DNA from 3 places in the Paenibacillus sp. GP183 genome. Region 3 is predicted to be linked to each of the others. Evidence: riboswitches for the same ligand, from Rfam matches in the RefSeq annotation. Region 3 holds a riboswitch; each other region holds the start of a gene.
What was found. Region 3 has a riboswitch for cyclic di-GMP ahead of BLV33_RS14370 (hypothetical protein). Riboswitches for the same ligand answer to the same signal wherever they lie in the genome.
Positions count from the first base shown of each region.

Region 1: another riboswitch for cyclic di-GMP. It lies ahead of BLV33_RS09145 (hypothetical protein); the one in region 3 lies ahead of BLV33_RS14370 (hypothetical protein).
Region 2: another riboswitch for cyclic di-GMP. It lies ahead of BLV33_RS28060 (DUF5317 domain-containing protein); the one in region 3 lies ahead of BLV33_RS14370 (hypothetical protein).

Region 1 covers NZ_FNSW01000001.1:1,833,667-1,843,797, forward strand. The annotation lists gene BLV33_RS09125 (O-methyltransferase) at 205-843, opposite strand; gene BLV33_RS09130 (THUMP domain-containing class I SAM-dependent RNA methyltransferase) at 979-2,118, shown strand; gene BLV33_RS09135 (SMU1112c/YaeR family gloxylase I-like metalloprotein) at 2,399-2,782, opposite strand; gene BLV33_RS09140 (exopolyphosphatase) at 2,910-3,827, opposite strand; gene BLV33_RS09145 (hypothetical protein) at 3,949-4,329, opposite strand; cyclic di-GMP riboswitch class I at 4,416-4,504, opposite strand; gene BLV33_RS09150 (hypothetical protein) at 4,670-5,122, opposite strand; gene BLV33_RS09155 (glycine-rich domain-containing protein) at 5,119-5,682, opposite strand; gene BLV33_RS09160 (TIGR01777 family oxidoreductase) at 5,890-6,798, shown strand; gene BLV33_RS09165 (YuzB family protein) at 6,847-7,068, opposite strand; gene BLV33_RS09170 (heme biosynthesis protein HemY) at 7,068-7,370, opposite strand; gene BLV33_RS09175 (winged helix-turn-helix transcriptional regulator) at 7,563-7,925, shown strand; gene map (type I methionyl aminopeptidase) at 7,976-8,722, shown strand; gene BLV33_RS09185 (AI-2E family transporter) at 8,743-9,831, shown strand.
Region 2 covers NZ_FNSW01000002.1:285,152-295,282, forward strand. The annotation lists gene BLV33_RS28040 (helix-turn-helix transcriptional regulator) at 243-455, shown strand; gene BLV33_RS28045 (hypothetical protein) at 452-895, shown strand; gene BLV33_RS28050 (tautomerase family protein) at 1,091-1,309, shown strand; gene BLV33_RS28055 (hypothetical protein) at 1,424-1,753, shown strand; cyclic di-GMP riboswitch class II at 2,062-2,146, shown strand; cyclic di-GMP riboswitch class II at 2,148-2,230, shown strand; gene BLV33_RS28060 (DUF5317 domain-containing protein) at 2,405-2,965, shown strand; gene BLV33_RS28065 (HD-GYP domain-containing protein) at 2,943-4,289, shown strand; gene BLV33_RS28070 (GGDEF domain-containing protein) at 4,520-5,482, opposite strand; gene BLV33_RS28075 (hypothetical protein) at 5,986-6,621, shown strand; gene BLV33_RS28080 (hypothetical protein) at 6,654-7,082, shown strand; gene BLV33_RS28085 (zinc-dependent alcohol dehydrogenase) at 7,544-8,566, shown strand; gene BLV33_RS28090 (IS6 family transposase) at 9,300-9,983, shown strand.
Region 3 covers NZ_FNSW01000001.1:2,919,546-2,929,676, forward strand. The annotation lists gene BLV33_RS30445 (hypothetical protein) at 1-1, shown strand, start outside; gene BLV33_RS14315 (DUF4337 domain-containing protein) at 375-1,001, opposite strand; gene BLV33_RS14320 (undecaprenyl-diphosphate phosphatase) at 1,284-2,105, opposite strand; gene BLV33_RS14335 (DUF1003 domain-containing protein) at 3,412-3,924, opposite strand; gene BLV33_RS14340 (hypothetical protein) at 3,943-4,155, opposite strand; partial or broken gene BLV33_RS14350 (IS6 family transposase) at 4,706-5,416, opposite strand; gene BLV33_RS29680 (copper amine oxidase N-terminal domain-containing protein) at 5,595-6,599, opposite strand; gene BLV33_RS28830 (hypothetical protein) at 7,091-7,291, opposite strand; partial or broken gene BLV33_RS30085 (UDP-glucose 4-epimerase) at 8,340-8,453, opposite strand; gene BLV33_RS14370 (hypothetical protein) at 8,611-9,198, opposite strand; cyclic di-GMP riboswitch class I at 9,464-9,553, opposite strand; gene BLV33_RS14375 (VanZ family protein) at 9,963-10,131, shown strand, end outside.

The DNA of each region.
Region 1 (10,131 bases), 1.1 Mb from region 3:
GTATGAAATGCACTGTTATTGATCGATATCCCCAAAATAGATTTCTGTGAACAAAAACCAGCCCACACACAATGTTTCTCAGTGAAGGACTGGTTTGATTTTACCAAGGACTACTAGAATCCAATCAAAAAACCTGACTATAAAAACGATGAATCCTCCCCGGGAGTCCTCGAGAAGCTTCGGGAAACCTCGATAATCGTGTTCTCACCCGCGAATACGAGCAATCGCCAGCCCGTCATATGCAGGTAATACTGTGCTTTCCAATCGGGGGTCTTCGGCAATTTTGCGGTTGAATTCACGCATTGCCTCAACAGATGCCTTTTTCACGGCCGGATCAAGTACATCTCCATGCATAAGCGTATTGTCTCCGGCAATGACGGCTCCCGGATTAGCGAGCTTTATCGCCCATTCCAAATAATTCGGATAGTTGACCTTATCCGCGTCGATAAAAAAGAAATCGAAGGTCTTTCCTTCCGCCATCAACACCTCGAATTGATCAAGGGCTTCGCCAATCCGATACTCCACCTGCTCTCCGAAACCAGCCTCAGAGATATGTAACCGGGCTGCATCAGCGAACTCCTGCTTGAGCTCTAAGGAGACAAGCTTCCCGCTAGCCTCCAACCCTCTAGCCAAACAAATACCGCTGTAACCGCCCAGCGCTCCGATTTCCAGCACGTTCTTGGCGCGTATCATTTTAACCAGCAGGGTTAACAATCTGCCATATCCCGATGCAATCGATATTTCTGGCATGTTCCGGCTTCTTATTCCTTCTTTTACCCTCTCCAGGACAGGGTCTTGCTCATATAAAGCTTCAACGTAGCTCTCTGCAGATATCGGTTCCATCGAACATCCTCCTCAAGTAGGGTCCTCCTCGATTGTAAGTCCAACCCTTTTATCCTATACTTGATAATTGTATGGTTTTTCCTGGTTGAGATCAACTTTTTTCAAATGAAGATTAGAGATAGGACGGTATAGATAATGTCACAGTTAGATCTGATCGCAACCGTTCCCATGGGGCTCGAGGCGGTGGTTGCCCGCGAAATTCGCGACTTGGGTTATCCCGATGTAACGGTTGAAAATGGCCGTGTTCTCTTCAAGGGAGACGCCTTAGCGATTTGCCGCGCCAATCTTTGGCTCCGCACTGCTGACCGCATTCTGGTCAAAATGGGGCAATTCGAAGCACATACCTTTGACGAATTGTTCGAGGGCACCAAAGCCCTGGATTGGCCGGATTGGATTCCGGAGGACGCCGAATTCCCCGTCGAGGGACGCTCGCACAAATCTCAGCTTTCCAGTGTGCCTGCCTGCCAGGGCATCGTAAAGAAAGCGATCGTGGAGAAAATGAAGCTGCGCTACGGCACCGAATGGTTCGCCGAAACCGGCGCACGCTACGTCATCGAGGTCGCGCTGCTGAATGATGTGGCGACGCTGACCCTCGACACCACCGGTCCAAGCCTGCATAAGCGCGGCTACCGCAAGCTGGTGACGGAGGCGCCGCTCAAGGAGACGATGGCTGCAGCGATGGTGCTGCTCAGCCGCTGGCGGGCGGATCGCCCGCTCTACGACCCGTTTTGCGGGTCGGGCACGATCCCGATCGAGGCTGCGATGATCGGGTGGAACATCGCGCCGGGCCTCCGGCGCAGCTTTCCCAGCGAGGCGTGGGACACGGTCCCGCCGGAGCTGTGGGAGCAGGCCCGCGAAGAGGCCTACGACGCTGTGCAGGACGATGTCCCGCTGGACATCGTCGGCTGCGACATCGATGGCGCTGCCATCGATGTGGCACTGGCCGCCGCCAAGGCGGCTGGGCTTTCGGGACAGCTCCACTTTCGAGTGGAGCCTGTAGCCAAAGCCCAGCCGCTCGGCGACTATGGCTGCCTGATCACCAACCCTCCCTATGGGGAGAGGCTGGGTGATCAGGGGGAGGCCGAGCGGGCACTGCGCCAGCTCGGGAAGGTCACGGGGCTGCTGCCCACGTGGAGCACGTTCGTGCTCAGCCCGGATCGGCAGCTCGAGCAATGGATGGGGCGCCGCGCCGATAAAAAGCGCAAGCTGTTCAATGGGCGCATCGAATGCAGCTTGGCGCAATTTTTGGGGCCGCTGCCTCCAAGAAAGCCCTAGATCGATAGCTCCTTGGAAGGATGAAAAACATCTTTCCAAGGCGCAGTCTTTTTTTTCTGAGCTCTGGAAAGAATGAAAAACATTCTTCCCAGACAGAGTCTTGCCCATCATTGACTCTCTGCAACCTCTGTAGCGATGAAAAACATCTTTACAGGATCAATTCTATCCTTTTTCTCTTAGGCAAGGATGTTTTTCAATGTTTTTCATCCTTCCGGGATAAACGTGCAGGTGCAACCGAGCCGGCTTATATTATTACCATCCCCATCCCCTTGCATGTGGCTTATACTTCTACCAATTCAAGCGGCAGCCCGTCCGGATCTGCAAAAAAGGTAAACTTTCCTCTGGTAATCGGATCAATACGCACGGGTTCCACGCTGATACCTTTTGCCTCCAAATCATGTACGGCTTCCTCCATATTGGATACACAGAAGGCCAGATGCCTGAGTCCCTGTGCTTCGGGTTGGTTGACCCGCGATGGCGGATTAGGAAAAGAGAACAGTTCAATCTGTTCCCGTTCTCCCACCAGCAAATCCAATTTGAATGAATCTCTTTCGCTTCGATAGGTTTCATTCAGTATTTTCAGACCCAATAATTCTACATAGAAGTGTTTGGAACGTTGATAGTTTGAACATATAATTGCTGCATGATGGAAACCATTAAGCATCAATACACTTCCTCCCTTTTCGCTGCTCTTTCTCTATATAGTCTAACAAAAAAGCCACACCCGGAACATAACGTCAGCGGATGCGGCTCCAAACTATGCTTATTTGCTTTGCAATCTTTATTTCACTCTAACCGTCACTTCTCATTGAAGCAACGAGTGTGCTGAGCACTGTGTCCGCTTTATCGTAGTCTACCTGGCAGGTACCGGCAGCATGATGCCCGCCTCCGCCGTTTTGCAGCATCAAAGCGCCAATGTTGGTCTTCGAGGTGCGGTTAATGATGCTGTGTCCGCAAGCGAACACGCAGTTTTGTTTATTGCGTCCATCGACTATCCAGATCGAAATATTTTGGTCTGGATATAAGGCATAGACCATGAAGCGGTTGCCTGGATAAATATTTTCTACCCCTCTCAGATCCGTTACAATAACATTACCTTCAGTGCGCGTGTAGGTGCGCAGCATTTTCTGGTATAAGGCATCAAGTTCTATGTAACGATCCACACGCTCCTTGACATCGGGAAGCGCCATAATTTCAGCTACATTCTTGGAAGCCACGTGATCGACCAAGCTTTCCATAAGCTGATAGTTGCTAACCCTATAATCGCGATAACGCCCTAAACCAGTACGTGCATCCATGAGGAACGAAAGCAAATCCCAACCTTGAGGCTCTAATATGTCTTCCTTGCTGAACTGTGCGGAATCCGCTTTGTCTACACCTTCCATAATATCATCGAGCTCGCTGCCGAATTTATCGCGTCCCCCGTAATAATCATACACCACTCGAGCAGCGCTTGGAGCGATACGATTCTCGCCCTTGAAGGTCACGTTTGCATCCATCCGCTGCCGCTCGCTGGAATGGTGATCAAACCATAAGCCGCAGCCCGGTACATAAGGAACGTTGGCCAAGATATCATTTTCACCAACCTCGATCTCACCGTCCTGCATATCCTTCGGATGCACAAACTTCATCTCATCAATCATATTCATTTTTTTGAAAAGCATCGCACATACCAATCCGTCAAAATCCGACCTTGTAATCAATCTCATCGCCATTAACCCTCCTGATAGTCCATTAGCACTATTTTTCTATCATTATACCTTGATCTTTCAGGAAGTGACAACGATTTGATATAAAATTCAACAAACAAAAAAAAGAACAGCTGCCAACCTAGTTGGCTTGAGCTGTTCTTGATTTAAAGGTTAAACATTGATAAAGCTTCAACAAAAATGCTTCTACTTGAGACCACCCAAAGCTTTTGTTCTTCTCGCTTGGCACTGATGCGTTTGTGCCCATGCTGTGTAAATCAAATAGATTGGAAAGTGGTGCAAATTTCACCGAAAGCTTGACTTCGCCCTTCCAGTAAAAGATCAACATGCTGCTGTTTCTTCCGTGAAACATTTCCACATCCCAGCAAGCTTCCTTGAGGGAGTACTCTTCCGTATCGATGAGCAATTTAGGCCCTTCCGAGCTGGGGATTAAACTGGCCACTCGGTTTCCGTTGATCGATGTAAGCACTTCTTCCTCATTTTGTTTCCATTCAACTTCCAACTGTTATTTCCTCCTGTCCCAAAAAATAAATAAAACCCCATCCGTGATTCCGTCGGGAGGGGTGTCCTGTATATATAACCCTATCCTTCGGCAGCTGGCAAGCACGTTCCAGATGGAGAACGGAGCCCCTTTAGCTTTGCGTCGCTGGCTTTCGCCAGTTTTGCCATTATCGAGATTTAACGAAAAATGTCGTATCCTGCTGTTATTACTTAAAATATAAGCGATTTATATAAAAGGAAACATAATCCAATCGCACTATTTTTCATGCAAGAATATAGGTAATAAGAACTATCTTTACAAAAAATGCCTTTCTATCTGGATTTTCCCCTTGAGAAATGACTTAACTGCTGCTTCCACACCCGCTGCTGCCGCCGCCGCAGCTAGAACCCGATGAACAGCTGGACCCGCCTCCGGAATCGCCGCCTCCGCCCTGATCCGATGAAACGGAGCTCCCGCAGCCTGAGGCAGAGCACCCGCTTCCGCCGCTGTTTGCTCGCATCTGACTGTCGTCAATCGGAAGAACGTCATTCATGTTGTTCTGATAATTCGAATTATCCACCATGGAGAAAAACATCATTGCTCCCGCCAAATAGGTCAAATCCATGGTTCCATTGTTCCTTGACCAATTTGTTTGCGCATAGCTCGAGCTTCCCGCAGCATGCCTTGCTTCATCTATGGCTTGATTGATTAGAATCTGGTTCGTCTCTTTTACCTCTACATATCGATTGGCGGTTTCCGTATCAAACCAGAGACTTGAAATTTCCTGTTCATTCCCCTGCTGAAGCACATTCAATCTCTCTGCTTCCAGCGGATAGCGGAAGAATCCATTCCAAATCGCCTGACTGTAAGGAGTGAATATAAACAAATGCGCATAGACCCAGTCGAACCACGCACGTCACCCGGCATTTGTTTGGGGTCGCGTTCAGGAGCATGATGTATTTGGCTGCCCATAAAGGCTTCGCCGAAATTTTGATACTCCCTGGTGAACATCAGCATTTCGTGCCAAATATCATCGACCTCTTCACTGAACATCGGAGTACTTTTCAAAATCAAGTTCATCAAGAAATATCTTTTGAGCTCAAAAAGCTTACAATGAAATTCATCTTCCGACATATTCCCATGCTTCGTCATTACCCTATATTCCAGTCTTTCAACAAAATCCGCAGTAAAAGCGGCTTCGAGTCGTTTGACAGCTTCCGTCAGTGGAATTGAATCAAGTAAACCCAATCCCTGGGGCAATTGACTTGCATCATAACGGACACGTTTGGTTGTCCCTTGATTGCTTCGCGAACTGTAACTCACAAAGAAGATGACGATGATGAAGACGATGGCGCCAATAAAAAATGCTGGCATGTATAACCTCCCGGAAATTTGGCTTTCCTTGCTATGTATTTCCATTATAAGGGATACCGGAGTATCCTCCAATAGGATGGCATATATTTCTTCATACAACTATAATGAAAGAAAGGAGATGCTTACGATGCAAGTATTGCTAAAGCAAAACTCTTAGGATGCTTACGACGCAAGTTTTGCTAAAGCAAAACTCTAAGGGGGAAGCTTATGAAAATTGCGATTACAGGCGGAACAGGCTTTGTCGGCAGCCACTTGATTCCTTTTTTCCTGAAAAACGGACATGAAGTTCTGATTATTTCCCGGTCTTCTTCTCCTTCGCTTCAAAAAGGGATTTCTCACGTGACCTGGAATCAATTGCTGGCAGATCCTGCTGCCCATTCAGGCATCGATGCTATCATTAACTTGGCTGGTGAATCGATAAATCAGCGATGGACGGATGCGGCCAAGCATCGAATTCTGGATTCGCGTTTGAAATCAGCAAGCTATATTGAGAAATTTATCAACGAGCTTGATGATAAGCCAAAGGTGGTTATCAACGCCTCCGGCATGTCCATATACGGTACATCCTTGGAGGATACCTACGATGAACGAAGCCCTCATCGCATTGTTGATTTCTTGTCCGGTGTAGTCGAAAAATGGGAGCAAGCAGCCGACCAAATCAAGGATGCTCGTGTGGTAAAAATCCGTATTGGCCTGGTCATCGGCAAAGATGGCGGCGCGTTCCCCAAAATGCTGCTTCCTTACAAGCTGGGCATCGGCGGTAAAATCGGCAGCGGCCATCAATGGATTTCATGGATTCATATCGATGATATGGTTCGATTGATTGATACTTGTATCCAAACCGAGCAAATTAGCGGCCCAGTTAATGCGACAGCACCGAATCCGGTGACGAATGAGGCATTCGGCAGAGCGATTGCTGCAGCTTGGCATCGCCCTCATTGGTTGCCATTGCCTGCTTTCATGCTCAAGCTGATGTTCGGCGAGTTATCTACCCTTCTGCTTGATGGTCAAAAGGTACTTTCACATGTTCTGCTGAAGCATGGCTTCGAGTTCAAATATCCTACCATAGATCAAGCTTTGCGTGACTTGGCGTCTAATCCACTCAATAAGGAATAGCCTCTGCGCAAGAATACGCAGAGGCTGTTCCTTATTAGTCAAAATCATTTATTTGACGTATTTTTGCGCCTTTTCCAAAGCTTCATCTTCGGTGGGAGCCGTGATATAACGTCCGTTGATAAAAATAAAAGCAAATCGCGAGCAGGGTCCGCAATAGGATTTGCATCCGACCTTGACTTCGGCATCCGGTGCAATGCGACCAAGCTTGGTCAAGGTTGACTTGACTTTCATATGCTTGCATTTGTCGCATATACGAATATCGTTAGCCATTAATGGTCCCCGGTGTTCCCCTTGGCCGGATTCGTAATCATGAAGCCTTCCTCGGGGACATAAAAATAATCGATCCGAATCCCGTCAAGCAGAGGTTCATTTTTATCAAGTACAACATCGATGCCTTTATCCGTGCTGACAACGACATCATCATCCTTTTTATCATCAAGGCCAAGACCATAATGGGCGTGGTCCCCATGTTTATGTGTAACTTGCACACGAACCATAAGACCCTTATTTTCTTCTTTGTCGAGCTCCAGTTGTAAGACTTTTGCAGCATTGCGTGTAATTTTGACGTTCATATAGCATCTCCTGAAACTTTTTTTAATTATTATTGTAAAGAAAGCGGGCTTTGAAATCAACTTTTCGCCTTCTATTGCCATTTTACAGCTTCTTCTTTAGTATGGAAAGTAGCGAAATTTTTTCTCCTTTATGCGACAATGAAATTAACTTACCTACAGGAAAGTAATTATATTAGGAAAGGAAGGTTTCATATGACGACTCTCAAAACCGTAAAAACGACTTCTTTAAGCAGCAATCACATTCCGAAAGAACCTCAAATCATAGAATGCTCCGTGGAAAGAACACTGGAGGTGATCGGCGGCAAATGGTCATTTCTCGTTCTGCGCGAATTGTTCTGCGGGACACGCAGGTTTGGCGAGCTGCAGCGGCAAATCAATGGAATCAGCCCCAAATCATTGACGGATACACTTCGCCACCTGGAGGAACAAGGCGTTCTGGAAAGGACCGCTTACGCGACAGTCCCAGTTACTGTAGAATATAAACTTACACCAAAAGGTCAGGATTTGCATCAAATATTAAAAGAAATGAAATTATGGTCCGCCAAGTGGACATAATGGACTGAAATGGCTTTGCCGCTCACAAGAAGCTAAGGAGTGTACATCCTATGATTACCATCAAGTCAAAAGAAGAAATAGATAAAATGGGCAAAGCCGGACAAATACTTGCCGCATGCCACAAAGAAATTGCCAGGATGATTAGGCCTGGTATCACCTCTTGGGAAATTGATCAATTTGTTGAAGGCTTTTTGGCCAAACATGGCGCTATTCCGGAACAAAAGGGATACAAAGGCTATCAATATGCAACCTGCGCCTCGATCAATGACGTGATTTGCCACGGGTTTCCAAGTAAAAACCCTTTAAACGATGGGGATATTGTCACGATTGACATGGTCGTCAGATTGGGTGACTGGCTGGCAGATTCTGCATGGACCTACGGAGTGGGGAATATCTCGAGTGAAGCTCAAAAACTGCTCAAGGTTACGAAGGAATCCCTCTATAAAGGTATAGAAAAAGCAGTCATTGGCAACAGACTTGGGGACGTGTCCAATGCCATTCAAACTTACGCGGAAGCGGAGGGATTCTCTGTTGTCCGAGATTTTGTCGGTCATGGCATTGGCATGGATATGCATGAAGAGCCTCAAGTGCCTCATTATGGGCCGGCTGGCAGAGGTGTGCGCCTTAAGGAAGGCATGGTGTTCACGATAGAGCCGATGCTCAATGTCGGCCAATATTTTTCCAAGGTCGATCTGGATGGGTGGACGGCTCGTACATTTGACGGGAGCCTGTCCGCTCAATATGAACACACTATTGCCATCACGAGCGAAGGACCGCGGATATTGACCGAACAATAATCGTCGCTGGAGGGAAGAAAGTGATTTCTTTTTACAGAAAATATTGGAGAACAGCTTTTGATATCGCGCTGATTATTCTGACTGTTTATCTTTTCATGCTTCTCTTCAGCTACCTGTACAGGATCGCGACACCGATCTTTCTAGCTGTCATTATTTTTTTCATGATTGAGCCGTTGGCCCGTTTTCTGAATCGCAGAGGGATGCGGAAATCGCTGGCCTCGGCCATTTCCACCTTCTTGTTCATCATCGTGATCTTGGGAGCACTGGTCGGTGCAGGTATTATATTTACCAACCAGATCTTGAATTTAGTCGATATAATTAGAAAATACAGTTCCCAGACATTGTTTCAGGAGCAATTGATGGAACGGTTTTCGGTTATTCAAGGACAACTGCAAAATTTGATACCCCCTGAACTGTTAAATAATGCAACTGGCTCTGCTGCCAATTTCGCCTCAAAAGCATCTGGTTTTATCACTGGATTTCTGTCCGGTTTGGTCGGCGGCTTAACTTCATTCTCCACATTTATCTTCAATTTTGCCGTCGGGATCATTCTTGCTTATTTTCTAAGCATCGAGATTGAAGCCTGGAAAAAGCTCGCCGCTGACAAAACGCCCCGTACCTTCAAGCATGTGTACTTTTTTCTCAAAGAGAATGTACTCAAAGGTATCGTTTCTTACATAAAAGCTCAGTTGAAGCTGATCTCACTTACCTTTATCGTCATTTTCATCGCACTGCTTATCCTCAATGTTAAGAACGCATTTTCGATCTCATTGCTGGCAGCATTCTTCGATATCTTGCCGCTTCTGGGTGTCGCAACATTATTCATTCCATGGATTGTCTATCTGTTCATTGTAGGTAATACCACTTTAGCTATTTGGCTTACTGCCGTCTTGCTTGTAGTTATTCTGGTCCGTCAAATCATGGAGCCAAAAATCACAGGTGATTCATTGGGTGTCTCTGCTTTTACAACACTATCCTTTATGATTATCTCCTTATCGCTCTTCGGGGTAGCAGGCGTGATTCTGTCCCCCATACTGATTATTTTGCTAAAAGCCCTGTATGACCAAGGATATCTGCAAAGATGGATTCGCGATCCTGAAGCGGAATGACCTTCGAAAAAAAAAGCGGCTGTCCCCGTTTGTCATTGTGAGATGATGGAGGGACAGCGTGAGACCAGATGTATTTCATACATCTTTTTTTAGTGAATAGCCCACTTCCGGCAGAACCAGATGTATAACCTACATATGGCTCAGCCAGTTTCGCCAGTTTCTATCTATTTGCTGGAAACAAGATGCAGGTTCTGCATCTGAGCATCTCACAAATCAGCAAAGTGCCGTTTTGGGATGTACTTTTTGCATCCGGATGGCTAATTGAAGCTGCGCGGGGGCTCACTCCACGGTTCCCTAATT
Region 2 (10,131 bases), on a different contig from region 3:
ATAAGATAACCCAAATTTCAAACAATGTATGATACGAGGGAAGTAAGCTTAACATGCTTCAAATAAAAAATGATGCTCCAGTATGAGAATTGAGGAGCTGCCGCGGCAGCTCCTTTTTCTTTCTTCACAATGTCTTGTACAGACGATTTTTGCAAAGTCAGCTTTACATTAAATGCAAAGTATACTATACTATAAATGCAAAGCAAACTAAACATGTAGGCGAGAGGATCGCGGATCAAGCCATGAAGACGAGGATTCAAGAGTTGCGTAAAAAGCACAAGATCAGTCAAGAGGAGCTTGCACTCGCGGTCGGCGTGACGCGTCAGACGATAACGTCGCTCGAGAACGAGAAGTATGTTGCCTCGCTCGTGCTGGCTTATAAAATCGCGAAATATTTTCACTTAACGATTGAAGATGTGTTTGATTTCAGTGATGTGGAGGTTGATGGGTCATGACGGAGTTTCGAACGGTCGTAACGCGGAGATTAAGATGGCTAAACGGTGTAAACGGCGTGTTTTCTCTGATCGTCATTTTGACGGCTCTAAACAGGTATGAGGTCGAAAGCGACGCGGGCGATCTCGTGCACGGACTGCAATTCGGGATTTTTATCGGCATGCAGATCATGATTTTATTGGTAGGGAAAAAGTTGCGGACCGCGCTGCGAAACGAATCGTTACTAAAGACGCTATACATCGAAGAGCATGACGAACGGAAGAAGCTTGTCATGCAAAAGGCGAATTCTTTGAGTTTGTACGTGACGTTGTTTTCCATCTCTTTGACGGCGATCGTATTCGGCTTCTTTAACGTTACGATTTCGATCACGCTGTTTGCAGCGCTGATTGTGATCCTTCTCACAAGGATTTTCACCAAACAATATTACAATCGGAAGTTTTAAGAAAAGCAACTTACGGCTGCCTGGTCATTCCGCTAACGGAGAACGATAGCACCATGGCGAACAGGCTGCAGGCATCATCGACAGCTTGCACAACTATCGGGCAGGATTATTGAATAAGGGACTTGATAATTAAAGGGATATATAATTTACTATCGTACTTTATAAGAAGAATAGAATTATAAGGAGTGGCTTAAATTGCCTGTTATCACAGTAAAGATGGCTAAGGGTAGAACTATCGAGCAAAAACAACAATTCGTTGAAGCGATTACCAATGAAGCAGTTAAAACTTTAAATGTGAAAGAGGAATGGGTTACGGTCATTTTTGATGAATACGATAGAGAAAATTGGGCTTCTAATGGACAACTTCATTCACTTAAATTCGGTGATGGGTTTGGCAAAAAAGGAACAGAATAATTATTTCTTATTACTCCTTTTATGGAACTTAAAAGACACCTTAGAATTACAGATTGAACCGCCGGCTCAACTACGGAAAACGAGAGGTAAAAACAGAATAAAGAGGTTGACAATATGGAGAGCAAGTATAATTCGAAACTCAAAAAACAGCAAGAACGTGAACTTCTTGATGAGTATCATAAATTGGTAACTGAACAAGCCTTGGAGCCATTATATCAATCTTTCATAGAATGGAAACAAGGGGAATTGCCATATTTCGAACTTACTGAGCGTATCCACCTATTCCATAAAAAGAACCAGGAGATCTACAAGGACTTTGAGTACACAGGTCGCCAAGAACTCGTTCTCCTTGCAAAAATGAAATTGGGCCGACTAACTAAGGAGGAAATATTAGAATATAGCTGGCTTCTGGAAAGATGGGGATATGAGGACAATAACAGTTAGATGATTCTATAATTCATGATGAGGTTGCCAAGGTTATATACCCGGCAGCCTCATTGAAGTAACGGGCAGGAATTTGGAGTATAGATTCAAACTTTCGTCTAGGTAAATACTCTACTCAAGACTATTTCCATTGGAGTAATTGTTCTGTGATTTTTCCGAATGATAACCAATTTTTTCATAAATTTAACTTGACCAATTTCGTTGCTAAATGGTAATCTTTTCTTAGAAAAGAGCTGTGAAATGTAGAGGTAACTGGTCGCCTTATCTACATGGAGCTAGTGGCGAACCCGACTTTTCTGATTTTTTGCAATCAGGGAAGAAGCGATGAACTGTAAACCGTAATTTGGTCGCTTGGTTTACACGGAGCAAGTAGCGAACCCGACTTCCTCTCTATTTATAGGGAGGAGCGATGAAGTGTAAGCCTTAATTGGTCGCTTGGCTTACGCGGAGCAAGTAGCGAAACCACCCTCCCTCCTACTCAAAGGAGGGCAAGGAAATGAAATTGAAATCGCTTTTTATTGCATTTCTTATCGTGGTTGCTATCGTAGTAGCAACTGCAGCAGATTTTAATGTTGTGTAAGTAGCCTCGACGGAAGGAACACTACTAAGTTTTTATTAGTAGTGTTCCTTCAAATTTTAAGGGGGAAAGAGATGCTGCTCGATATCATTATTTTGTCTTTTGTCGTCGCGTTTTTACGCGGAGGCAGAATAAAGGAAATCCCTAAATTTCATAAATTAGTATTTTTGCTGATCAGCGTCATTCTGCAGGTGTGTTCCATCTTTTTACCTCACGGGATAGGCAAAGTGATTGTGTCGGTTGCTTATTTATCGGCTATCGTCTTTTTGTACAAAAATAGGATGTGGGAAGATGTACGCGTAATCATGATTGGCTGGATGTTAAATGCAATCACGATTTGGGTTAATCTTGGCAGGATGCCGATTGATCTCGAGCAAGCGAAGAAAACTCCTTTTGATGTGACTGCTCTTTTAAATGGAGATGACTGGAAGCATGCGATTATAGATAATACTACCCGTTTGTCGTTTCTATCGGATATCATCTATGTACCGTACCCGGTTCCGAGGGTTATAAGTATTGGAGATATTTTTGTTGCGTTTGGCGTCTTTTTGCTAATTCAGCGGATGATGAATAAACCCATATCACTAAAAGGACTACACGAGGGGAAATTGAATGTTACTGACAAACAATCTTAAGGAACTTTTGAGAAAAGTCGTACTAATGACATTCCCTTGCCTGGCAGTTATTATTGTCGCAACTTGTATTCCCTATTATGAACAAAGATCATTATGGCCCATTTTGGTCGTTTATTCATTGTTGAGTATTGTAGCGTCATTTATTTCAATTTTTTCAAAAAATTTTGTTTTGACACTGACATCGGCAGTTAATTTTTCAGCAATTTTATTATATGGCCAGCCTGTAGCTATATGGTCATCATTAATTGAAGTCATACTTATTGCATTCTTATATTCTAGCAAACTTGCGACTGCCTTAAATAATGCTGGGCAAAAATTTGTGTTTATTACTATTGTCGCTGTTGTGGCTGCTTACTTGAAGACTGTCCCAATCCGATCTGAGTTTTCTGATTTGCTCCTTATTGGAATATATTGGATATCGAATATAACCATGTGTGCAACAGTGCTGAGTGTGATCTACAACAAGTCATTTAAAAGTATTTTCGTCAACATGATGAAAACCGGCCCTATGATTTATTTCTTGGTATTAGCATTAGGTCTAATCAGTGTCAGGCTTTATGAATCTCTTGCACTATACGGGTTAATCCCAATGTTGTTTGTCTTTGCTCTAATTAGTCGAGTTTTCAAACAATATCATGCTTCCTTGTTAAAATTGGAGTATAAGGTTGAACAAGAGAAACAATTAAATATGTCTCTTATTACCGCTATGGCTTCAGTAATTGATGCAAGAGATCCATACACAAGTGGACATTCCTGGCGGGTAGCCTATTGGGGTAAACGAATTGCAACCGAGCTAAAATTAACAAAGATGGAGATCGATAATGTCTATTTCGGCGGGATTCTTCATGATATTGGGAAGATTGGCATTGAGGATGATATTTTAAGAAAAGAAGGAACATTGAGTGCGGAAGAATATGAAAAAATTAAATTGCATCCGGTTATTGGTTACCAGATTTTAAAAGACGCAAACATTTTTTCGGAATTGTTACCGGCTATTCGTTCTCATCATGAGAGAATCGATGGAAATGGCTATCCAGATGGTTTAAAGGAGAACGAGATACCGTTGATTGCAAAAATACTAACTATAACAGACGCTTTTGACGCTATGATATCAGATCGCCCATATCGAAAAGGACTTTCACTGGAGGAAACGTTGAGACGCATTAATGAGGGAGCTGGCAGTCAATTTGATACGGAGCTGACGGCCGTGTTTATTAAATTAATTGAGAAGACACCTTGGGATGAAGTGGTTGAGCAATTTAAAATGAATCAAGCACAATTGGAAGCAGCAGTAAGTGCACCCATCCCGGAAAATGAAAATTAAAAAGATGGGGGATTTAAAAACATGAAAGAAAGGCGGCAGGGTTGTGCATTCCCGGGCCGCTTTTTTGATAAATTGGGTAAATCAAAAAAATGTCGATGTCTAGCTCGGGAACTACCGCCTTTGGTTTATTTATCCTAGAATTGGGCACGCGATCAACAGTTCTAATTTCGTTAAAATCTGATGCATACTTTGCCTGTCAATGTAGCAATCACTATTATTAAAAACGATACTTAGATGTTGACATAATTGCTACCATTTATTTGCTTTGCTTGTTTTTTAACTCTAGCGGCTTTTAAAGACAGCTCAGAAAGGTCCGTAATTTGTTCAGAGGATATATTTAATATCGCCATTGATAAACTTATTAATGGAAATTTCTTGATTACATGATCCCTATCTAATGATTCAATATTATTTTTTGAATTATCTTCCAATGAATAATAATTCCGCTTTTCGATTTCAAACAATTTAATTACCTGCTCACAATAGTCCTCAGCAGAGCTAGTGGGAAGACAGGTGACAAAATCATCACCACCAATATGTCCAACGAAAGAGAGTTCTTTAAACTCAGTCGAAGTAAGTAATCTACCCACCCATCTAATAACATCATCACCGTATTTAAAGCCGTACACATCATTGTATGCCTTAAAATGATCAATATCAGTATAAATAACTGAAATGGCTTCTTTCTGTTCAATTTTAATTGTTATGTAATCATGAATTCGTTCATTTCCTGGAAGTCCTGTCAATGGGTTTTGTTGAACAGCTTCCCTAAGCTTAAATTCAGTCATAAAGGTCAGCAATTCATAAACTGGTATAACTCCAATGAAATCCTGATCACGAGTGACTATAATGTCATCGTAAATGTCTTCATAAATTCTTACAGTTGCTTTTCTTGATACTTCATCGATTTTCATATTCCAATCGACAGTTAGAATATTTGAATACATAACTTCGTTTAATCGCTTTTTATAGTTTAATGCGACACCATACAGAGTCCCTAGTAAACGGAACATATCTATACTACGAATAATTCCGACTGGTTTAGTGTCCCTCATGACAATATATGTACGATTAGAAGACTTTTGAGTTCTGATCTTATCCATAAAGTCGCCCAATGATTCATTCTCGTCAACGGTATGGCCTGGTTGGATATGAATGTCTTTCAAACAAGGGATACTATCCCATTTACCCATAAGCTTACACTCCAAGATCATTTTAAAAACTAAATTGGGAATAACCAACGGTCAAAAACCAACAAAATTTATTATAGCACTAAAAGCTATATAAATGGTTATTTTTACAAAAAAATATACAGTTTTAGGTATTCATATATTAATCAAGAGGTTTTTCAAAGAAGAAAGGTTACCAACGATTGACTAACCAACAATTCAATACCGCGTTAACGTATGAGGGTATGGAGCATGGCTTTTTCAACTACGGATTACATGAGAACAAGCCTTATCATGATACCAACCAACGTATAGAAGCATTTTTGCAATCAATAGCTTTGTTAAGCTAACCGGATACTATAGCTCAATAAACATCAGAAGAAGGCTGCCGACTGCAATAGGTCGGCAGCCTTCTAAGCTAACAGACATTTAAGTTGAATATACAAGAGCTGTAAAATGATGGAACTTATTTGAGCGTTGAACGTCAAATTGAGTAGTTAAAACATACTGGAAGGAGACAGGACAAATTGAAGCTACTTAAAAGCGTTCTCGAAAGAAGGAGAAGTTCTGGTTCAAGATTATCCGAGAATAATCCAAGAAAAAAGGATAATTTAAAGAAAAGCGTGAATCTATTTACCGCAATTTTCATAACCGTGATGTTATCGGCATGTACGGAGCAACCAAAAGCGGAAGTTCAATCGCCACCCGAAAGCTCCCAACCCGTTGCCATTCAGGAACCAGTAGCTGAACTTGAACTGCCCAAAACAGGAGAAGCACCCCCAAATCATTCTTCTCCTCCTAGGGATTGGGAACAGGTGAGCCGACTCCAGCGTGTACTGGGTACAATTACAGATATCCAAATTTCGGATCGTAATGTTCAATCTATTGACCTAAAGGTGAAACAAAACATAAATCCAGTCAATAACCCAGTCGATTACGATTACATTGGGCAGACGCTTCATTTAATTCTAGATGAACCAATGAGTGCTGCAGGAAGTCTCCAAGACAAACTGAAAAAAGGTTCCTCCTTCCTAGTAAATTTCGCTCAATTCGCCATTCCCCCAAAGGGTGAAATCGTACTTGCGTCTAGATTTTCCTATAATTATTTCTTTTACGAACTTAATGGATCTTTTATGGCAGAAAAGGTCAGCCTTTCGATTTAAATGCGGAATTTGAAGCGGCAAAACCAACTACGGTGCCTTCGCCAAAGACGGATAGAAAAATACTGTATGCACTGGATGAAAGCCAACTTACCAAACCGCTTATGCAAATTCCTTACTACCGACATGGAAAGTCCGAACCCTTGCCGGAGACCATTTTCAAACAGTATAACGAGGGACATCAATCGTGGTTAAGCAATCCAGTGACTGTCGCAATAGTCAACTGCTCCAATTTGATAAGCTCAGATGTAGTAGATGTGCTGCAAAATAAAGCGACAATTGGCGAGAAGAAAATCGTCATAGATTCAGAAAGGATCATTACCGAAGTCAGCACGGAAGACAAAGATGTCAAGGTGGGGATGACCAAACCCGGAGGTATCACCTACGACATTACAATGTACGCACCGCAGGGAACGGAAGTATTATTCGTTAAGCAAATTGTTGAAAACACTCCAAGAAAATAACTGACAAGATTTCCGCCAGAAATCCGAAGAGCCAATTTAACGGAGAACGAGAGATTAAATGAACAAGGCCACCGAAATTACTCGGTGGCCTTTTGCACTGCTAGGCGCGCAGCTCAATTGCACAGGTAAAGTTACTAGCAGGAAGACATAAAGCCCACAACAAGTTCCTGACCTTGCCTTAAAAAGGTAGACACACATAAAGCCTCGGTTACTACCGTTAGTCTAATGTCAAAGACTCACCAGTCTTGTATGGCGGTAAGCAATTATTAGACGAATGTGTTCGCGACGATTATAGAATAATTCGATGTATTCGAACACTGCCTTTTTAGCCTCAGAGCCATTCCATGAATAATCCTCACAAACCTGTGAAATAAACTTCTGAATATTGGAAGTTGCCAGTCGATTCTCTATAATGGAGCTTATCTGGGAAGAATTCAGCAATTTTCATGGGAGGTAATAGATTGAAAACGAAAGCATGGTATGTCAAAGCGCCTTTCAACTTCGAGCTTCGCGAAGGCGAGCTGGGGGAGATCGGCGACGAAGAGGTATTGATTCGCGTGAAAGCATGCGGCATTTGTGGAACGGACATGACGAGCGCCAAGACGGGCGCGGCTGACTGGGAGCCGATCGGCCATGAAATTTCGGGCATTGTCGTGCGGAAGGGATCGCGCGTCCGGCATGTCGAGGAAGACAGTTCGGTTACGTTGGAGACGAGCACGTTTTGCCGGACTTGCGAATGGTGCCGGGACGGCCGGTACGATCTATGCAACCGGGGCCCGAGCTTCTGGGGGCGCAACTTCTCCATGGGGTTCGCCGAATTCATCGTCGCCCCTAAGGAGGTTGTCGTTCCGTTCGAAGGGCTTTCCTTCGCGGTCGCTTCGCTTGTGGAGCCGCTCGGCGTTGCGGTCGATCTGACCGAGACGGTCGACATCCGCATAGGCGACGACGTGCTGGTGCTTGGTCTTGGTCCGATCGGCCTCATGGCGCTCAGGCTGGCAAAGCTGCGGGGCGCGCGAAAAATTTATGCGGCGGCCCATTCCCACTCCGTCAAACGCATCGAGACTGCCCTTGCCTTCGGTGCGGACGAAATCATCTACACGGACAAGGTGCCACTCGAAACCTATGCTTTCGACCGGGGCGGGGTGGACCGCGTACTCGTAACGGCTCCGCCGGCGACGATCCCGTCGGCTTTAAAGGCGACGCGAACGGGCGGCGTAATTGGCTTTATCGGCATCGAATTCGGTTCCGGAGCGAATATTACGTTCGACGCGAACGAGTTTCATTTCAAGAAACTGCAACTGCGGGCTTCTCATGCCACCCCCGCGCTCTTCTTCCCGAAATGCATCGAGATGCTCAAGTCAGGCGTGGTTGAAGGCGGCGCGCTGGTTACGCATACGTTCGGGCTAGAACAGTTCGCGGAAGCAATGAAGGAACTGCGCGATGATCGCGGTTCCTCGATCAAGATGGTCATGGTCAACGATTAAGCGAATCGTGAATCAGCAGTTAATCAGGGCCGGACTTAATGAAATTGAGCAGAATGCCGCGGCGTTCTGCTTTGTCATTGAAGTAAAACGGGCAGTTTAACGCAATTAAACTCTTGACTATTATGTAAGTGGTGGGTATTATTGCCATAATGTTAATGAAATGAGGGAAATACATATGTTTAATCAGATGTTAAAACAACAATTTAATCATCACGATAAGCGTTAATACATTCCTTAAATTAGGGGATGGGTTAACGCTTTCCGCGCTTCCCCCCTGTGATATACAACGCGCAGGACCAAGGGTGGTCTAGCGCGTTTTTTTGTTTCCTTTTTTTATAAACAGAAAAAATGAGGGATTAGAAAATAGCGATCATGACAGATGCAAAGGGAAATATCTTTTTAGAATTTGTAAGAATCGCAGAGGAGCAACTCGATGTAATCTCACTCGATGCTCCACTAACACATTCTTTGATTGTGGTGAAGTGTCAGGATAATTACCTATTCCTGTACAACAAATGGAGTGGCACGTCGTGCAGTAGCAGCAGGGCCGGGTGAAGCCTACATTGCAGGTGTCCAACACGTCAGTCAACGATGATGCCGATCTGGAGCGGGAGGCGGTCGAGATGGGAACGAAGTTAGCTTCGATCCCATCTCGATATCGGCGACGACGATTCCGCATAGCCGCTACAGCGGGTTGCCACGACCGGTTCCGGCGCCATCATTCAGCGTATCTTTGGGAACGGGCTGTCGGGTTGTGGTGCAAAGCTCAACCGTGAGATGGTATTTAAAATATAGTTTAAGCTATCGAGACATCGTAGAAATGATGAGCGAGCGGGGTTTAAAGTTATCCCATACAACGATCATGAGATGGGTCCATGAGTTTGGACCCGAAATAGATAAACGAATCCGCAACTATTTGAAACCCTCAAACGATTCGTGGCGAACGGACGAAACCTACATCAAAGTCAAAGGTCAATGGAAGTATTTATATCGGGCAGTTGATTCGATGGGGAAAACGATTGATTTCATGTTATCTGAATATCGTGATATGCCGGCAGCTAAGCGTTTCTTTACAAAAGCTTTGTCCTCTCCACATCATCAATTACCTCGTGTGATCACTTTGGATAAAAACCCAGCATATCCACCAGCCATACAAGAATTAATACATGAAAAAGCCTTGCCAAAAGAAACCTTGATTAGACAGACAAAGTATCTAAACAACATTGTGGAGCAAGATCATCGATTCATAAAAAAAATCACAAAACCGATGCTTGGTTTTAAATCATTTCTAACTGCAGAACAGACGTTAAAGGGAATCGAGGCTATGCATATGATTAGGAAAGGGCAGGCCGAAAATAATTCGTCTGTCCTCTCTGCTGTTGAATGGCTCAATAAAATATTTGGTATTGTGGCATAGCTAATTACAATTTATTAGGTAATTGCTATCTTTTTTAATTCTTGCACCACAACCGGCTGTCGTCATGGCTGACACCCCGTTGCGCAAAATCTGAAGAAAATGGCGAAGTTCATGTGTGGTATCAAGTCACGGATCTTCACGACGGCTT
Region 3 (10,131 bases):
ATGAGCACTTATAACAATAATTTTTTTACCAGGGGGCGACTAATGTCTATTAGTGTCTCAGCAAGTTTAAATCCAGTTGGAAATCTATATGTGAAATCCATTTATTCCTCCGTATATAATGTTCTAACTAAAAACATCAACTTTATCCTTTATTTTTATTTTAAATTACCCCTTTAATCTTTCCATGTTTACAGACAAAATAAAAAAGCCCCATTAACTGGGACTAACTAAACGTAGCTTTAACGCTCTATATAGAGTTGCCTTCTTAACACCACACTTATCATATCTTCTATATCGGCTATAGAATGTGTTCCTTTGCGTCATATAACTTGATTACACGATTGAAGCCATGCAATTTATAGTTCATAACAAATTTAATGCAAATACGTTGAAATGAAATATAGCAACCCTATTACTGAAGTGCCGATGCTTGCGTACCACAATATCTTTTTTCGTAACAAACTTGAAACCGAAGCAAGTACGATAGAAATTTGCAGGAATGTTAGTGCTATACCTGTACTATGATGCTTATGAACAAGTGCTGACGTTTCCTTTATTTTTTCTTCCCTCAATTTTTCAAGTTCATTTGCCTTTTGCTCAATATCTTTTTTCTCAGTATCGTAGCGCTTGGAATTAGCATCAAATTCATTTTGTATCTCCTTCGATTGTTGATTCCCAGTTGAAGAAAGAGATTTCGATTGGCTTTTGTAAATCTCACCTTTAATACTTTTGGCTTGATAATATGCCCATTGATCAGAGGCTTGTGATTGTAGCAATACTGCATTATCCATTTCTAATAATGTATCTGTTGTTATTTGACTTTCCTTTAAACCAACGTAAGCAGTAAGAACTGCATAAATGCTTATGGTTACTGCGATAATGCTGTTAAATCTATTGCGGTCTTTTTCCTCAATATTATGTTTTCTTTCATGTTCTTCTAACTCTTTAATTTCTTCTTCCACTTTTTCCAATGGATTTTCTATTCCAAAATTCTCTCCCATTCAATCACCTCTTATCAGTATTAGGGCAAATGCTATTGTTTAACTTCTCACCACACTTCAATCACTTTCAATCCATTCTCTATGGAATGCCATTTTTTCTTATAGAAAAAAGAATGGTATTGAAAAGCTAAAAGTGAATCACTTTTCTGCTTACAGTATCATACCAATGTTCTCCAAGATAGTATAGGAGCGAGTGAACACATAGTGAAAACCACAATAGATTGTTAGTAACATTGTGATTTATTCTCAGTAATTAATATATCAATTTAAATTAGTATTGATTTAAAACAAAGAAGCAATCAAAATAATCAATCCAATACCCCAGCAGTAATATGCAAAAGGACGCATTGCATTGATTTCATGTTTTTTGAACCATCTCATTAGTATCCATACACTAATAAATGCAAAAATGCCTGATAAAATACCACCCATCAAGGAGATCTGAAGCAATCCACTGATGTTGGAATGACGCAATTTAGGTAATTCGACTATGCTGGCCCCTAAAATAATCGGAGTTGCCAATAGCATAGAGAAACGTGCTGACGCTTCATGCTTAAGACCCATCCAGAATCCTGCTGTCATACTCGCCCCTGACCTCGAAAACCCAGGAATGAGTGCTAACGATTGGAAAAGTCCCACAATCAATGCTTGACTCATCTTTAATTCATGAATCTCTTTAGTACCCCGCTCTTTACGCTTTTCTCCAAAATAAAGAATGAATCCATTTACGATCAAGAAGATAGACGTTAAGGTAACATTACTGAAAATATGACGCAACGGTTTCTCAAGTACCAAGCCGATCAAAGCGGCTGGGATAGTCGCAATAACAATAAGTATCAGCGTTTTTCTTGCATGCATTTGTTTTTGTTGGAATATAGAACGGATAATCCCGATCCACTCTTTGCGAAAAAAAATGAGGAGTGCCACAGCAGTACCCAAGTGAAGCATCACCACGTATGGAAGAAAATGCTCCTTTAGAAACTGATCATCCAATTGCCAGTGAAATACAAATGGTGTAATAACTCCATGAGCAACGCTGCTGATAGGAAACAACTCTGTGATCCCTTGAATAATAGCAAAAATAATCGTTTGAAAAATACTCATTTCTCGATTCCTCTTTCGTTATTATAAATTTCACCTTAGACATTTCCTAAGAGTATTTCTATTGTAACAATTAGAATAACTGTTGAAAGTAAAGTTAATGTAAATGTCAACTGAATAATATAGCCTTCTAATATCACAATTGAACAACTTGATTTTATTGACTTTTTCAAACCTAAGAAGCTCATAAAATCCGTCTTTCATCACCACTGATACACGATTCACTTGTAATAATAGAAAAAGCTCTATTTCTAGGACTTAATTCGCTTAATCATACAGCCAAAATGGGCAGCACTGTTCATAGGGATTGGCGTGTCTTTTAGGTCGGTATACCTCCATTCAATTTTTTAAATGTTACATTAATGTTTTTGTAATAATCTTATCATAAAATAGGAGAAGAATGAAGATGAATAGCAGTTAGACTATTCGCTAAGTCGACAGTTAAAATTCAAGGAGTAACCTTATGCGCAATATTCAAACCTACAAAGTTGAAGAGTGCTTTCTAGAATCAAATTTAAGCGGATTCAGTTTTAAATATCAACATCAAAGCTAAGATTCCTACCGCTTCTAATACTAAAGAAAAAATCAAAATTCTTGATTTTGGGAAAGCATATTTCCAAATTGTTGACTCACAGATGTTAAAGCTTACTTATCCGACGCCGTTCAAGATAAAACCAAAAGTAAAAGTGAAATTGAACATTACATATACTTATTGGATGCTCTTAAAAGCGTTGAATATGGGGAAAGTAATATTAAAGATTAAAGGAAAAGTAGCTCTGCTTCAGAACATTGAAATTTTTAAAATTATAGGGGAAAAGGGTTATTTAATCCATTTTTTCGATTAATAATAGGATTACTAAAGAGTAATCGAAGAATGAATTATTTCGATTTCATGTCGTTAGGCAATGGGATTTGTTGTTCGATCAATTTTTATGTAAATGCGAATATTCTAATTTTCAGGGAAATAGTGAATATATCTCGCTTACTTTCCACTTAGAATCATAACCTCATTAAAGCTCTCCGTTCTGCTTGGGGTTTACACTTATCACAAACTCCAACGACCATGCCATGCTCATCTGAATAAAAAGAAAGCCGCTTGACCTTTTTTCGGCAAAATGAACACAAATGCTTGTTTACTTTAGATGTCTTACCATAAAGCGACAATTGAATGATTTTTTTTGCTTCGACTTTATCCCTAATCTTTATTATTATTTTATAGGTCAAGAAAATTACTGCAGCAATTAGAATTACAACTAATATCAACCATTGCATGGCTAGTGTACAACCTTCCCAATATAAAATAATATCTTTATTTACCTTGTAAAAGCTTTTTAATTTCCGCCAATTCCCCCTTAACTTCATTTCTAAACTCAGCAAAGTTATCTTCCAACCGATGCAAATGTCCTTGCATATCATCAATTTCCTGCTCAGCTTTATAATTGATCGCAAAGTCAATAATAGCTTCTTTCTTATCTCTTACCGACTGTCTGTTTTGACTCATCATAATAATAGGTGCTTGGAAACCTGCAAGAAATGATAGCACTAAGTTTAATAAGATAAATGGTGACTCATCAAAATGGAATACTTTGGTGAAAGATAGGGAGTTTAAAACAATCCAAAGTATTAAGACAATAAAAAAGATGTTAATAAACTTCCAACTTCCACCAAATTCAGCAATTTTGTCTGCGAATTTATCAGACCATTTTGTTGACTTCATGTATTCTTCATTTAAATGTGCATGGATGTGGCTCTCGAATTCATCCACTAATTGGTTAACACGAGCACTATAATCCTTTAAATCCTCAGTTGTTTCAATTTCCATTTTGTCACCTTTTCCATTTTATTTATTATTGTTTTCTGTTGAATTGTTTAAATATTTTCTCATTAAATGTATTTTTGGTAACGTTAGTGTTGCTATGACTACAAGCGAACCAATAACTATACCCATTACAGGATGGTTTCCTAAATTAAATTCGCTTGCAGCTATAAAAGATTGCAGCATTAGGACTAATGCAAAAAAAATAATAATTGATCTAAATATCGTTTTTTTCATTGTGTGATTTCCTTATCATTTAATCTAATTTTATCAATCATCAATTATAATCCTCACTATCTTATGTTTTTTATAAAAGATTCATTTTGATAATTCATTAAGATGAGTTCCCAAATAAAATGTTAATGGCGAAAAATGCACCTCTATCTTATCGATTAACACACAATAAGGGAGGTGCATCATTACTATATTCAATATTTTTTAATACGGATACCTTTAAATCTCATTCGAATAAAAATTACTCCAGAAATTGCCAATAGAAAGACGATACAAAAATCTAATAAAGAGAATTGACCGTCATTTATCCATAATAGAACAGCAACCAACAAAATCAAAATATTAACCGAAATATATTCCATAAGAATTATCATAGATTTAATCCCTGCCTTCGAAGTCCAAAATTAAATAGTGATTAAGGGTATTTATAAATTCATTATATTCTAAACGCTGATTTATGTCTTTACTACTTCTTTAATTTTTATCAGTATATCAAATGGTTCTGTTGCAAGAATTAAAAAAGTCCAGACGATCTGTTAGGTCAAACTATTTTTTATGTGATCAAACCGAACAACTGATGGATGAGTTGAACGACAAAAAGGGGCGACGAATGATTACATTCGACTTGCCCCTTTTTGATCATATGTATCGTTTCAATTCCTGTTATTGTTTGCTTTGCAGTTCGAAATGATTTAAACCCAAGCATCGGGTTCGTTCGTTTCTTAATGAATCGATGGTCCTGTTCTATGATGTTATTGAGATACTTTGTCTGTCTGATCTGCGTTTCCTGAGGTAGTTTATCATTCTTCTTCAGATTCTCGATTGCAACCGGGTAGGCTGGGTTCTTATCTACGGTAATCACTCTTGGAATTTGAACATGATCCAAGGCTAGAGCTTTCCGAAAAAACCGTTGTACGGCTTTCCTATCCCGCTTCTCACTTAACATAAAATCAATGGTTTTACCTTTTGAATCCACAGCACGATAAAGATAAGTCCATTGACCTTTTACTTTGATATAGGTTTCGTCACAAAGCCATGAGTCATTCAAATGTTTAAGAAGGGGTCGAACTCTGTTTGCTATTTCAGGGGCTTATTGATGTACCCATCTCATGATCGTTGTATGAGAAATCGAAATGCCACGTTCAGACATCATTTCTACCAAATCCCGATAACTTAAACGATATTGAAGATACCATCTTACCGTTAGTAAAATAATTTCCGCATTAAAATGTTTCCATTTGAATAAATTTGACGCTGAATTCATCTATATGTTTCCTTTACATCCACATGGTTTTTATCTATGTTACCACACGATTTCATTTTTGCACCAGAACCAAAAAAGCATCCCATCATCGGATGCTAGAAGAAAGTTGCAATAACTTACTTACACTGTCGCCATTTACATCTTCGTTAGTACCCGGGATTTTGAGAAATCGAACAGATCAAGGACGGGGTCTCAAAAGCTCGGCAATTGCGTCATCCTTTGCTTTTGCATAGGCATCTTTATAAGATTGAATGATATCTGTGCTATATCCATTTGTAGTTAATTGACTAGTAACATCTGAAATGATGTTTTGAAAACTTGCATCACACGCGCTGAGCTTGGCTTTACCCTGAACGATTAAATCTGCATTTTTCGTTCTTAGATATTGACTAGCCAGCGCATTGAGGTCACTCCTGCAACTGCTCTCCAAAGCACGAAGCCGGCTTTCAGCCGATGCTGTGATCGATTCATTTGTCAGTTTGACACTTGATCCACCGCCAGCAACTCCGCCGCCACCGCCACCTACACTCCCCCCAGGAGCAGCTCCACCGACGCCTCCACCTGCAGGGGCACCCTCTGTTTTGGGATCCTTGGTTTCTTTCGGAAGGGGCTTCACTTCCTCCTTCACTACAGCGGCTACGGTATAAGTCTCAGGGTTCCAATCAATCTTCTTGCCAACTGATTCTGATAAGAATCGGATAGGCACGTAAAGACTGCCGTCAATGATGAAGCCTGGCTGTTGATCAGTTGGTTGTTTGGCTTGGCCATCGAATACATACGCGACCTTCTCCCTGTATACATTCAAGGATGTTGGCTTTAAGTTGGATTTATCTACATTACCAATGGCTTGGCTTTTAACTTCTGTGTTCAACTTATATTCACTAATGCTAATCAATTCGGAACTGCTTGGCTCTTCGATGGTAACGGTATATGTATCACTATTCCATTGAACCGACTTACCTAAGGAGTAAGAAACGAATCGTAAAGGAACATAGCTGCTGCCTTCATATATAAAGCTGCGCTGCCCCTCAGGAGGAGCATATTCCTTCCCGTCGAACGTAAAATGCACCGGCACAAAGTAGACATCCACTGAAGTAGGACTTTGCGCAGCCACTGCTGTCGAAGCCATACTCATAAGCATTGTTAACAATAAGATCAAAATCACTTTCATCTTACTTTTCATTCATTTCACCTTTGCCCTTTTGTAAGAGATTCAACATTATTTTTCTTTCAAACTTTCCTTGTAGTGCATACCTTCGATTAAACCATATTTAGCAGCTATTTAAATCAATTGATTATATTCATTCTCGGTAAGCTTCCCAAGAATGACTTTTTTGGCAGCTTTTTTTCATCTATCGACATGCCCTTACTAGCCATCTGTATAAACAATTGCATATCCGAAGCACTTAGTTTATTCAAAAGTACTGAGGTAACGGCAACCTTCTCTCTCAGTGTAATGGAGTCTTCTACTACCTTTGCTATATCCTTAATAACCTCTGCTTGATAGGTGAAGCTCTGCCCTTTTGGTATTGGAGAAGGAGAGGCGAGAGATGAGCTAGGGGATGGAGCAACTGTGCTGCCAGATGGAGCAGGTGATAAATTTGGAGTGGAGCTTAAAGTCTGTTTATTTACTTCATTTATCACGCCCAGCTGCGAATCATTTTTTTCACTTCCTTATTGATTCAAATTGCCAATTATTCTATCTGATTGGGTTGTTTCTTTAGGTGTTGGAAGTGAAGATTCAATTGAAGAAGATTCTATAACTTTAAGCGAGTAAGTTACCGCCATATTCATTCCTACAAAACTCAATATCACTAAAAAAACGACAGAAACACCTGACCAGATCAACCATTTTTTCCATTTCATTTTTCTCAATTGTATTCACCATCTTATGTCGCATTTTGGACGCTACTTTCCATAGAATACCACAATTCGACAGATTAAAGCTACTGTTTGTTAATCTAGGATTGATTGAGATTGGACGAATGAGTTTAAAACGCCTGTTTGTTCTCAGTGTTCAATTTCCGCTTCCAAAAAAAACTCCACGCATCAACTGCGTGAAGTTTTTTTACAATGCAAATTATTATTTTATTTACCTTTTTTACTTGAATCTTTTCCTTTATGACCCATCTTCATTTTCTTTTGGCTCTATTACACTAACCGTACTTACTGTAGTAGATTTGTTACCTGCAATATCGGTAATTGTATATGTTATTGTGTAAATATATAATAGCATATCAAGCAGGGTATTTATACCTATATATGTCGATTAACACCGATTCTTAACAATAAATATTGTAAAAAGAACATCCTAAAGTCATTCGTCTCATTTTGGATGCCTACTTCGACACCACAATTTCGTTCGAAGCTAGTAAATTCGAGCCCACACTCAGTAATTTAAAAGCACAGACGATTCCAAGATGTTATAACGTCTTTTTTTCTAACAGTATTAAGAAATGGTGATCCGAAATGGGGAGTACTATGATGTTTTTCTTTTCATTTAAGATGTTAAATCAGAATTTCCTGATTACTTCTTATTCGCCAAGAAAAAACATCCAATCAAACCAACAACTAATAGTGTGGTGTATTTGATTGCCCATAACTCCGCGTGTGCCCTTGCCAATATTCTGTTACGATTATTCGGCAAGGAATCAAATCCCATAAGCAACGCAAGGCTATACAGGGCATCGTATGTTATTTTGATAAGAATGAACAGAAGCACAAAATAAAAAATGATTCGAAGCATGCGCAATGCCATCACCACCTAAAAAGTCTGTTGTCTAAATATATGCGCATATTTCCCCGAAATTTACGGACCATTTAAATAGAAATAGCCCCGATCGGCTCGGGGCGAGGTCTGATTATTTGAAACGAACTTCTTTTGCAAAAGATAAAGGCACCTGTTGGGAAATTTCGGTGATGTATTATGATAATAACTAAGTGGAATCAGCACTAATTCACCGACTGCTTTGTACCTGGCAAAATGGATAACATCATCAATCTTGTTATCTAAAAAAATAGTTTCTAGACTGTTCTTCATTGCTTTTAGAGCTTATGATTTCAAAAAATAAATAATGCTTTTTTGGAGTTGATCTTGCTTCAGGTCATCCAGAGTTTACTGGTTGGTCTTTTTCATATTTTTTTGTAATAATAATCCACTCTCCAAGACGATGAAGAATATTAAACTTTTATAACTAATGATTGGCCGCCGCTAGTAATGCTTTGAGCTCTATAGGAGTAAATCTTGATAAAACTTCCGCTTTGATTTGCTGTTTCTGTTCTGGAGTCAAATTATTACGGTCCTTATACAGTGAACTATAGTGAGTAATTTCTTGAGCAGAAAACTTTTTTAACGCATATTGAACAGCTTCGGAACGATTTTTTATCACCGGTGTAGTGGTGTTAGGCAAGGGTGCAGTAATAGGTGCAGTTGCAACTTCCGATTTTTGTTTATTTTGTACGGATGACGTTCCTTCTGCAGATGTATCACTACTGTTAGGCGATGCTTCTTTCTCTTGCTTGGGATCAGCACTCCCCGTTTGCTGTTGAAGGTTCTTCGTAAGATTTTGAACGTCTGTAGGAACAGTTAAAGATGGATCTTGCAAAATTTTCGCTGCAGTTTCAGAGTTCGCTGCGGCTTCAATTTCTTTCTGAACTTCTGGAGATACAATCAATTCTGATAACTTCGAATAAATTTTATCGTTAACTATATTTTTTACATACCATAATCCGACACCTAACAGAAATACAATACTTATAGTAACTACAATCTTCTTTGTCATTTAGAAAAAAATCCTCCTACGAACTTTTCATCCATACAATGATTCGACAAAATTACATCTGTAATTATACCATTTGCTAAATCCAAGAAGCTAATAAAAATTAAAAAAGCATCCGCTTGGATGCTCTTTTATCACATTCAGACTTGACTTTCGATGGCTAAATCAGCTTTCTTTGATACCACAGCCACACTTATGAAAAGCAATGAAACCAACGACCCTGTAAAACAACCTAAAATAAACCACCACATAAACATTCCTCCTCATATTCGGCAACTGGCTAGCTTTTCGGCTTAAACCGATTAGGCCCCTTTAGTTTTGCGCGGATCACTTTTCAGTGATTTTGCTAGTATCGTATGATTCGACGATATACTCTAATATATACCAATTTTAATTAAAGATATAGAGGCTTTGGCATTAATTTTAGAAAAAAATTTTATAAAGTACGTATATCAATAAAAACCAAAGAGGAATGGAAAGGCCAATACCCCACAAGCAACCTTTTTGAAAGCCCAAATCTCTCGATTTCCCCAGATTGACCATCCCCACTCCTTTGAAAACACTACGATCGAAAATGAATTATTTATATGATATTCCCAAAGTTTTTAAATAGACCCGATACAATATTCTGAATAATTTTATTTAAAGCGCTTTTATGATATGATAAATAAAATTTTGAAAATTTAGTGGATTTCAATCTTTAACTGAATCCGCTTGTTGGTTCAATTATATCAATAAATAATGGAGTAGGGTTAAGGAGATCATCTATGAAATTACTGACCCTGCTCTGGTGCATGGTTATTTTCATATGCACGTGTACACTGGACCAAAGTGCGCTGATTCACCATCTAGAGATATATTTCCGATTGGATCCACATCCCCATTTTGTTGAACTTCTTAGAATGGATGATATGTATCTCTTTTCATCCAACTGGT